DNA from 3 places in the Eubacterium sp. AM46-8 genome. Region 1 is predicted to be linked to each of the others. Evidence: predicted binding sites of a transcription regulator. Region 1 holds the regulator's gene; each other region holds the start of a gene.
What was found. Region 1 encodes Rex, which represses fermentation and respiration genes when NADH is low (regulators of the CRP and FNR family bind a similar motif). Its sites were predicted from a motif close to ATTGTTAANNNNTTAACAAT; they were not measured.
Positions count from the first base shown of each region.

Region 2: a site for Rex is predicted at 1,329-1,348, ahead of gap (type I glyceraldehyde-3-phosphate dehydrogenase). Genes of this name have one in related genera too.
Region 3: a site for Rex is predicted at 1,663-1,682, ahead of adhE (bifunctional acetaldehyde-CoA/alcohol dehydrogenase). Genes of this name have one in related genera too.

Region 1 covers NZ_QSEU01000002.1:161,763-165,057, reverse strand. Annotated here, with positions in the region: gene DW963_RS02185 (NAD(P)H-hydrate dehydratase) at 1-1,145, opposite strand, end outside; gene DW963_RS02180 (redox-sensing transcriptional repressor Rex) at 1,150-1,779, opposite strand; gene DW963_RS02175 (homocysteine S-methyltransferase family protein) at 1,894-3,295, opposite strand, start outside.
Region 2 covers NZ_QSEU01000001.1:130,108-133,402, forward strand. Annotated here, with positions in the region: gene DW963_RS00675 (phosphoglycerate kinase) at 1-161, opposite strand, end outside; gene gap (type I glyceraldehyde-3-phosphate dehydrogenase) at 262-1,290, opposite strand; gene DW963_RS00685 (Na/Pi cotransporter family protein) at 1,507-3,285, opposite strand.
Region 3 covers NZ_QSEU01000013.1:82,579-85,873, reverse strand. Annotated here, with positions in the region: gene adhE (bifunctional acetaldehyde-CoA/alcohol dehydrogenase) at 1-1,627, opposite strand, end outside; gene DW963_RS09745 (DUF3881 family protein) at 1,802-2,725, shown strand; gene DW963_RS09740 (3'-5' exonuclease) at 2,910-3,295, shown strand, end outside.

The sequences.
Region 1 (3,295 bases):
ATCTTCCCTTCACTGCTGCCTTTATAATCAATATGTTCAGCAGCAATAATATTAAGTGCATCTGCATCAAGTATTCTTACTTTATCTTCTCTTTCAAGAACACATCTGGTAAGTTCTGCTGCTACCCCGTTCATAGATAATCCCGGACCCACAGCTATACTTTTTGCCCATTCAAAATCTGCTTTAAGTTCTGCTGCCAGCGGCATATTATCAAGATATGTTGATATCAGACATTCTGGCATTCTGCACAGCAGTGCTGTCTTATTAACCTCATGTGTAAGTACTTTAACAAGTCCTGTTCCACTTCTGTATGCGGCTGATGCACTAAGAATTGCAGCTCCTCCCATATTCTTAGAGCCTGCTATAATAAGTGTCCTGCCATATGTTCCTTTATTAGAATCTGGTTTTCTTACAAGAAGTCTGCCTGCATCTTTATCGTCATATGTAAAAATACTGCCGAAACCTTCGACTTTACTATGTAAAATATCATCTGTTACAAAACCTGCATTAATGACTTCTACACTACCACTGTATGAAGCTCCCGGGTAAAACATGATACCTGTCTTATTATATCCAAATGTAACTGTATAATCAGCACGTACTGCCACACCCTGAATCTGACCATTATCAGCGCTTATTCCAGATGCTATATCGACTGCAACCACTTTGGATGTACCTTTATCTCTGGCATTATTAACAGCCTGTATTATCTGTGCATATCTTCCTTCAATCTTTCTTGAAAGACCTATACCAAATATTGCGTCTACAATATAATCATATTCACCAAAATCAGTATTGCTATCATATTCATCACAATGTATTCCAAGTTTTTCAGCTATACTTTTCTGTAATCTGTATTCATCTGTCCCTGCAGATGTTCCTACAAGCACAATATCTGCATATATTCCATTCTCATTAAGCTGTCTTGAGACAGCAATTCCATCTGCGCCATTATTACCACTGCCACAGACACAGACAACTTTAATGCTGCTTTCTTGTCTTGTATTCTCAGCAATAATCTTTCTTAAAAACGCTGAAACCCCCAGTGCTGCTCTTTCCATGAGCACCACTGAGGGAATTCCGAACTCCTGTATTGAACAGGCATCAACTGATTTCATTGTATGTGAGTCTGTTAAATATCTCATATCTTTACTTCCTGTTAGCAATAGTATATGAAAGTCTCATAAGGCTTTCTGACAAATGTACATTCTCAACAATAACATCATCCGGAAGATTAAGGTCGGTATGGGCAAAATTCCATATTGCCTTAACTCCGGCATCAACAACAACTTTAGCAATCTGTCTAGCAGCTTCCTTAGGTATTGTAAGTGCTACTATCTCAATATCATTATTCTTAATGAAATCTGTAAGTTCATTCATCATCCTTACTTCAATTCCACGAATCTTAGTTCCTTTAATCTTAGGATTATTATCAAATATTCCCTTAATAACGAAACCTCTCTTCTCGAAATCACTATAGTTAACAATAGCCTTTCCTAAATTACCGGCTCCGATAATAACCATATTGTGATTACGGTCTATGCCAAGAATCTTTCCAATCTCTTCATACAGATACTGAACATTATAGCCATATCCCTGCTGTCCAAATCCTCCAAAGTTATTAAGATCCTGTCTTATCTGTGAGGCTGTTACCTTCATTCTGGCACTCAGCTCTTTAGATGATATTCTCTGTACACCAGACTCTATCAGCTCTCCCAGATATCTGTAATATCTTGGCAGTCTTCTTATTACCGCCGACGAAATCTTTTTCTCTTCCATTACACCAAACCTCCAGACTACGATTGCTCATTTTACCAAGATATAAACGAGTATATAAATAAACTATAACAAGCTATACATAGTATAACCATTTTTCTTTAATATGTCAAAATTTTAACCAAGAACTCTTTTAGCAATATCAACAGATTCTTTTGCATCTTTTGCATAGAAATCTGCATCTATCTCTTTAGCGTATTCCGGAGTAAGTACTGCACCTCCAACCATAACCTTACAATCAAGATTATTTTCTCTTATAAGTGCAATTGTTTCTTTCATAGATACAAGTGTTGTTGTCATAAGTGCAGAAAGTCCACACAGTTTAACATCATTATCTCTTATTGCATCAACAACTGCCTGGTACTCAACATCCTTTCCAAGATCAATAACATCATATCCATAATTCTCAAGAAGAACTTTGACAATATTCTTTCCTATATCATGAACATCACCCTTGACTGTAGCTATAACTATCTTTCCTTTGCTTACAGGGGCATTATCAGACATAACCATATGCTTTCTTATAACTTCAAATGCTGCCTGTGCAACACCTGCTGACATAATAAGCTGTGGAAGGAACAATGTACCCTTCTCGAATTCAGCACCTATCTTATCAAGTGCAGGAATAAGCACCTGATTAACAATCTCCATTGAATCCATAATCTTAAGAAGAGCCTCTGTTATCTCAGCGCCTTCATTCTTAAGTCCTTTTTCAACAGCATAGAAAAGATCATCTCCTGTATAGTTTCCATCTTTCTTTTCCTTCTTGACAGGATCAATCTTAGAAACATTTGGCATAGCACCATAGTTTTTTATGTAATCAACTGAATTCTTATCAATATTGGCAAGAAGCTTATACGCCCTTACCGCACCTGTCATCTCTGGGATATTAGGATTGATAATTGCAAGGTCAAGTCCGTTAGTAAGTGCCATTGTAAGGAAAATGTGGTTTACAAGCACTCTGTTTGGAAGTCCGAATGAAATATTAGAAACGCCAAGAACTGTCTTTAAACCAAGCTCATGCTTAACTGTATGAAGTGCATTAAGAGTTTCCATTACGCCCTCCTGCTCAGCAGAAGCTGTAAGTGTAAGACAATCAATATAAATGTCTTCTTTAGGGATTCCCATTGCAACAGCCCGGTCCATAATCTTCTTTGCTATCGCAACTCTGTCCTCTGCCTTCTTAGGAATGCCATCTTTATCAAGTGCAAGTCCGATAACTCCTGCACCATATTTCTTAACAAGAGGAAGAACATTGTTAAGAGACTCCTCCTCACCATTAACTGAGTTAACAAGCGGCTTACCATTGTATACACGGAGTGCTGCCTCAAGTACTTCAGGTATTGTAGAATCAATCTGAAGTGGGACATCTACAACTGCCTGTAATGACTTTATTGTATCAATCATCATTTCACGCTCATCAATCCCCGGAAGGCCTACATTGACATCAAGAATATCTGCGCCACCTGATATCTGCTCTAAAGCCTGTCCAAGAATATAATCCATATCGTGTCTTAAC
Region 2 (3,295 bases), on a different contig from region 1:
TTTCCTCCATCAGCAATAAGCTTCTTGATTGTTGGAAGAGCAGCTACAAGTCTTGTTTCATCTGTAATTCTGCTTCCATCTAAAGGTACATTAAAATCGCATCTGCATAATACTCTTTTGCCCTTTACATTGATATCATCAATAGACTTTTTATTAAGCATATTAATATCCTCCATATAATACATAAAATAGCTACATATACAGCTTTATAAAAAACCGGAGAATAGTCATACCATTCTCCGGCAAAAACAATCTAAATGATTAGTTTAATTCAGCGAAGTACTTAATTGTTCTAACCATCTGGCTTGTGTATGAGTTCTCATTATCATACCAAGAAACAACCTGAACCTGGCAGCCACCGTTTGGAAGTTCATTAACCATTGTCTGAGTAGCATCAAATAATGAACCAAATCTCATACCAACGATATCGCTAGATACAATCTGCTCTGTATTGTAACCGAATGACTCTGTTGCAGCAGCCTTCATTGCAGCATTAACTTCATCAACTGTAACCTTCTTAGCAACTACAGCATTAAGAATTGTTGTAGAACCTGTAGGTGTTGGAACTCTCTGAGCAGCTCCAATAAGCTTTCCGTTAAGTTCTGGGATAACAAGACCAATAGCCTTAGCAGCACCTGTTGAGTTAGGAACGATGTTGCAAGCACCTGCTCTAGATCTTCTTAAATCACCCTTTCTCTGTGGTCCATCAAGAATCATCTGATCACCTGTGTAAGCATGAATTGTACACATAATACCTGACTCGATTGTTGCACAATCGTTAAGTGCCTTAGCCATAGGAGCTAAGCAGTTTGTTGTACAAGAAGCAGCTGAGATAATCTGATCATCTGCTGTAAGTGTCTCATGGTTTACATTGTAAACGATAGTCTTAAGGTCGTTTCCAGCTGGAGCTGAGATAACTACCTTCTTAGCACCTGCATTAATATGAGCCTGTGCCTTAGCCTTAGATGTATAGAATCCTGAACACTCAAGAACTACATCAACGCCAATCTCTCCCCATGGGCAGTTATTAGCATCTGGCTCTTTGTAAATCTTGATAGTCTTGCCTTTAACTGTGATTGTACCAGCCTCATCATCAGCTGTTACCTGATCTTCCTCACCGAAGTTAACATATCTTCCCTGTGATGAGTCATACTTTAAAAGATGAGCAAGCATCTTAGGGCTTGTTAAATCGTTAATAGCAACTACCTCATATCCTTCTGCACCAAACATCTGTCTGAATGCAAGTCTACCGATACGACCAAAACCATTGATTGCAACTTTTACTGACATAAAAACAATTCCTCCTAAAATGAATTTTTATAACATAGTTTGTTAAAATTTCAACTACCGTGTATTTTACATAAGAAGAAGCAAAATATCAAGGCTTTCTTCCCAATTTTTACATTTTTGCACTTTTTTCAATAATAACTCATTATCAATTAGTCATTTTGACGAAATCTTAACAAATTCTGTATCCAATATTGTTTACTTAACACTAATCTCTGCTTAATACTGGCTTAAAGGAAACATTTCTTTGTATTCCTCAAAATATTTATCAAAATTAGTTCCATTATCTTTCTTGAGATTAATAAGATACTCATGTGTATCAAACACATTTAACTCAAGCTCAATAATCGCAACTGCCACGTTAGAACAATGGTCAGCAATTCTCTCGAAATCTGTAAGAAGGTCATTAAATATAAAGCCCTGATGAAGTGTACATTCACCTTTCTGGACACGCTTGACATGATTCATCTTCATTTCATCACAATATATGTCAACGAGTTCTTCTAACGGCTCTGTCTTATAGGCATATTCAACCTTGTTCTGTTCAAATGCATCTATTACATTTCCAACTATTTCTTTCATAATTAATGACATCAGTTCAACATCTTCAACAGCACAATCAGAAAACCTAAGCTTTTCATTAAACAGTTCTGCTGCTGCCTGTGATATGTTAACAGCATGGTCACTTATTCTCTCAAAATCAGAAATTGTATGGAGGAGCTTTGAAACCTCCTTATTCTGTCCAGGAGTAAGCTCCTGCTGTGTAATCTTTACAAGATAAGTTCCAAGCTTATCCTCATATCTGTCAACCTTATCTTCTCTTCTCTGAATCTTGTCGTATTTTATCTGCGAAAATGTATCGAGCAGTTCCATGGAACGAATAAGATTTTTCTGTGCCATATGTGCCATTGAACAAAGAACTTTCTTAGCCTGTTCAATAGCAACTGTAGGATGAGCAATAAATCTGTCATCAAGTACACTGATTTCAACAATATCTTTATCTTCCTCATCAACAACCTCCTTGAAGATTGCACATACCATCTTTTCAAGGAATCTGATGAATGGAAACAGTACAGCAACTGTTGCAACTCTGAATAATGAGTTCACAAATGCTATCGAAACAGTTGTCATCGTTCTGTCCATAAATGAAAAATGCACAAAATGATTAACACTATAAAATACTACTGCCCATATTAAAGCACCAAGTGCATCAACAAGAAGATATACAAATGCTGTTCTCTTACCATCTGTAGTCGCACCAAATGAAGAAATGATAACAGGCATGGCAGCTCCGACAGCAATACCCATTATAATAGGCAGTGCTACTGAAAATGAAATAGCTCCTGTAACTGATAAAGCCTGAAGAATACCAACTGTAGCAGATGCACTCTGCAAAACGGCAGTAACCAAAAGTCCTATAAGTATTCCTATAAATGGATTAGAAAACTTAGTCAGCATATCAATAAATGCCGGCTCAGATCTTAATGGTGCAACTGCTGCACTCATGTTCTGCATTCCTACCATAAGAATACAGAAACCTATCATAATATCACCTATATGCTTTTTTGTAGGGTTCTTACAGAACATCCTGAACATGATTCCGATAACACCAATAACAGCAGCAAGAACCTCTGTTGAAAGTAAGTCTACCCATCCGGCACCACCACTGATATCTGAAAGACATAACACCCATCCTGTAACAGATGTACCAATAATTGCTCCCATAATAATACCGATAGCCTGTTTCATTTTAATCATACCGGCATTAACAAAACCAACAACCATAACAGAAGTTGCCGACGATGACTGGATAATTGCCGTAACACCTGTACCAAGCAGTACTCCCTTAAGAGGTGTATTACTTAATCTATACAGAATAACTTCCAGTTTGCCACCAGCCACTTTCTTTAATCCATCTCCCATAAGCTGCATTCCAAAAAGGAAAAGCGCTATTCCTCCGAGAAGAATAATCACAATGTGTATCAATTCAAAACTCACTAAAGCTCCT
Region 3 (3,295 bases), on a different contig from region 1:
AAAGTCTCATAGCTGCTGTACCTTCTTTAGCACATGCAAGTGTTGGATCTGGTGCTACATTATAGAAAGTAGTATGCATGATTCCTAAAGAATCTAACTTATCTGTGACACATTTGGTATAACCATTCTTATAAAGGAACTGGTCAGTAACGATAAATGCTTTCTTCTTACCCATTACAGTTCCAAGTTCATCAAGGGCAACAGGTAAGCAGCCCTTCTTAAAGTAAACCTTCTCAGGTGCTCTAAACCAAAGCATATTCTCTCTCCTCTCAGCGACAGTCTTTACATTAAGCAGATGTTTTACTCCAACGTTCTCAGATACTGAGTTTCCGCCCCATGAGCCACATCCAAGTGTAAGAGAAGGAGCCATCTTAAAGTTGTAGAGGTCACCGATTCCACCGTGAGATGAAGGTGTATTGATAAGGCAACGGCATGTCTTCATTCTTTCAGAGAATTCAGCAATCTTGTCTGCCTGTGTTTCAACATTAATATAAAGAGATGATGTATGACCAAATCCACCATCTGCAATCAGGTGTTCAGCTTTTGAAAGAGCATCTTCAAAATCTTCTGCCTTGTACATTGCAAGGACAGGTGATAACTTTTCATGAGCAAATTCTTCTGAGAGGTCTACAGATGTTACTTCACCGATAAGAATTTTAGTTTCTTCAGGAACAGTAACGCCTGCTAAAGCAGCAATAGTATGGGCTTTCTGACCAACAATCTTCGCATTAAGGGCACCGTTGATAATAATAGTCTTTCTTACCTTTTCTGTCTCGCTCTTATTAAGGAAGTAGCAGCCTCTGTATGCAAATTCTTCTTTAACAGCCTTGTAAACCTTCTTGTCAACAATTACAGACTGTTCAGAAGCACATATCATACCATTGTCAAATGTCTTAGAATGAATAATTGAGTTAACAGCAAGTATTACATCTGCTGATTCATCAATGATAGCAGGAGTATTACCAGCACCTACACCAAGTGCAGGCTTTCCAGAAGAGTAAGCAGCTTTAACCATTCCAGGTCCGCCGGTAGCTAAGATAATATCTGCTTCCTTCATAAGTGTATCTGTAAGCTCAAGGGAAGGAACATCTATCCAGCCAATGATTCCCTCAGGGGCACCTGCTGCAACAGCAGCTTCAAGAACAACCTTAGCTGCTGCAATTGTCGATTTCTTAGCTCGTGGATGTGGGCTTATGATAATACCATTTCTAGTCTTAAGTGAAATAAGAGTTTTGAAAATAGCTGTTGAAGTTGGATTAGTTGTTGGGATTACGGCTGCAACAACTCCAATAGGTTCAGCAACCTTTTTAATTCCATATGCCTTATCCTCTTCAATAACACCACAAGTCTTAGTATCTCTGTAAGCATTATAAATGTATTCAGAGGCATAATGATTCTTGATAACCTTATCTTCTACAATTCCCATACCAGTTTCTTCAACTGCAAGCTTGGCAAGAGGAATTCTTGCTTTATTGGCAGCAAGTGCAGCAGCAGTAAATATCTTATCTACCTGTTCCTGAGTATAAGTTGCGAAGATGCGTTGAGCCTCCCGTACACCGGCAAGCCTTTCTTCAAGAGCTTCGACTGTGTCAACAATTGGGTAATTCTCAGTTAAATTCTTTGACATAACATTTCCTCCATAACTTGATTCGTGCAATATTGATTGATAATAATTTAACAATGTCAATATAACACTAATATAATTATAAGTCAATATTCATTGTAATATTAATTAAAATATGCTATCTTTTACCTAGTAAATGGTGAATAATTATTAGTTAGATTAAGGATGGAGCGGCTTATGAACCTCTATATAAGAGCCCTTGGATTTGATAAACTTACATCAGAGGCTGAAGAGAAATTTATTAAATTAGAAATAGAAGATAATGTTGCCAATGGATTTGTTATACGTCACGATAAATTAAATCGTGGCGTTATTATCGTGCGTATCAGCAGTTCAACAGGATTATATATATATGGAAGATACGAGAAAGATACATTTATATATGAATATTATTTTCCATTTGTTGTTGGAAAAGTTGCAAGCGACAATGAAGAGATGACTATTGAGAGGCATTTGGATAAAGAATCATTCGCTGTAATATGTGATGAATTAAAGACAGGGGTTACTCTTATATTTTATCTTCAGAATGTTATGGATTATTTTGAATATATATATAGTGGAAAAGAATTTAAAGCTCCTGAATTCAATCCTGACAGAAAGAATGATATAGCAAAGTTACCAATTAAGAATAAAAAGGTTACTCTTACAGGACTGTCTCTTGGCGGAATTGTTATGCTTCCTATAAGAAAAGAGAAAAAGACTCCACGTAATAAGAAGGAAGAACTCGCCAGAAAGAGACTTATTCAGGCTGCTAAGAACGGTGATGAGGATGCCATAGAGAGTCTTACTATAGAGGATATTGATACATATAATGAGCTTTCTAACAGAGTCATGAAAGAGGATATATTCACAATAGTAGATTCGACATTTATGCCATGTGGAGTGGAGTGTGACCAGTATTCGGTAATAGGTGAGATACTGGAGCTTTACGAGGAGAAGAACAGGTACACAGGCGAAAGCATATATATTATGGTGCTTGAGTGTAACAGCCTCATAATTACAACTGCAATTAATAAGCAACATCTGCTTGGTGAGCCTGCTGTTGGAAGAAGATTCAAAGGGCAGATATGGCTTCAGGGTAATGTAAGATTCACAGATTAGAATGCCAGCATTGACCACAAGATTCAAATGTGGTAGAATTTTTCATGGTGTTTAGCCAAGTTGTTCTCATAGTTAAGTGGATATAACGGGGACCTCCTAAGTCTCAATCCCCAGTTCGACTCTGGGTGGGAACATTATTATTAGAAACAACCTAATTAAGAATAAGTAACAGAGGAAAATGTTTATGAATTATATTGTTATGGATCTTGAGTGGAATCAGAGTGCCAAGGGAAAACAATTTTCTGAGGAACATTTTCCTTTTGAGATTATACAGATAGGTGCGGCAAAAGTTAATGAGCAGCTTGATATTGTAGATGAGTGGCAGTGTATTATTAAGCCACATGTGTATACCAAGCTTCAGAATAATATTAAGAAGATTCTTGGAATTACAGAAAAAGACCTTGATAATGGAACGGATTTTGTGTCAGGTGTAACTGAATTTCTTAAATGGTGCGGTGAGGATTATACATTTGTTACATGGGGAAGCATGGATATTACGGAATTAAGACGTAACATGAAGTACTATGATGTGCCGGAGAACTTTTCTATGCCACTTCTGTATCTTGACCT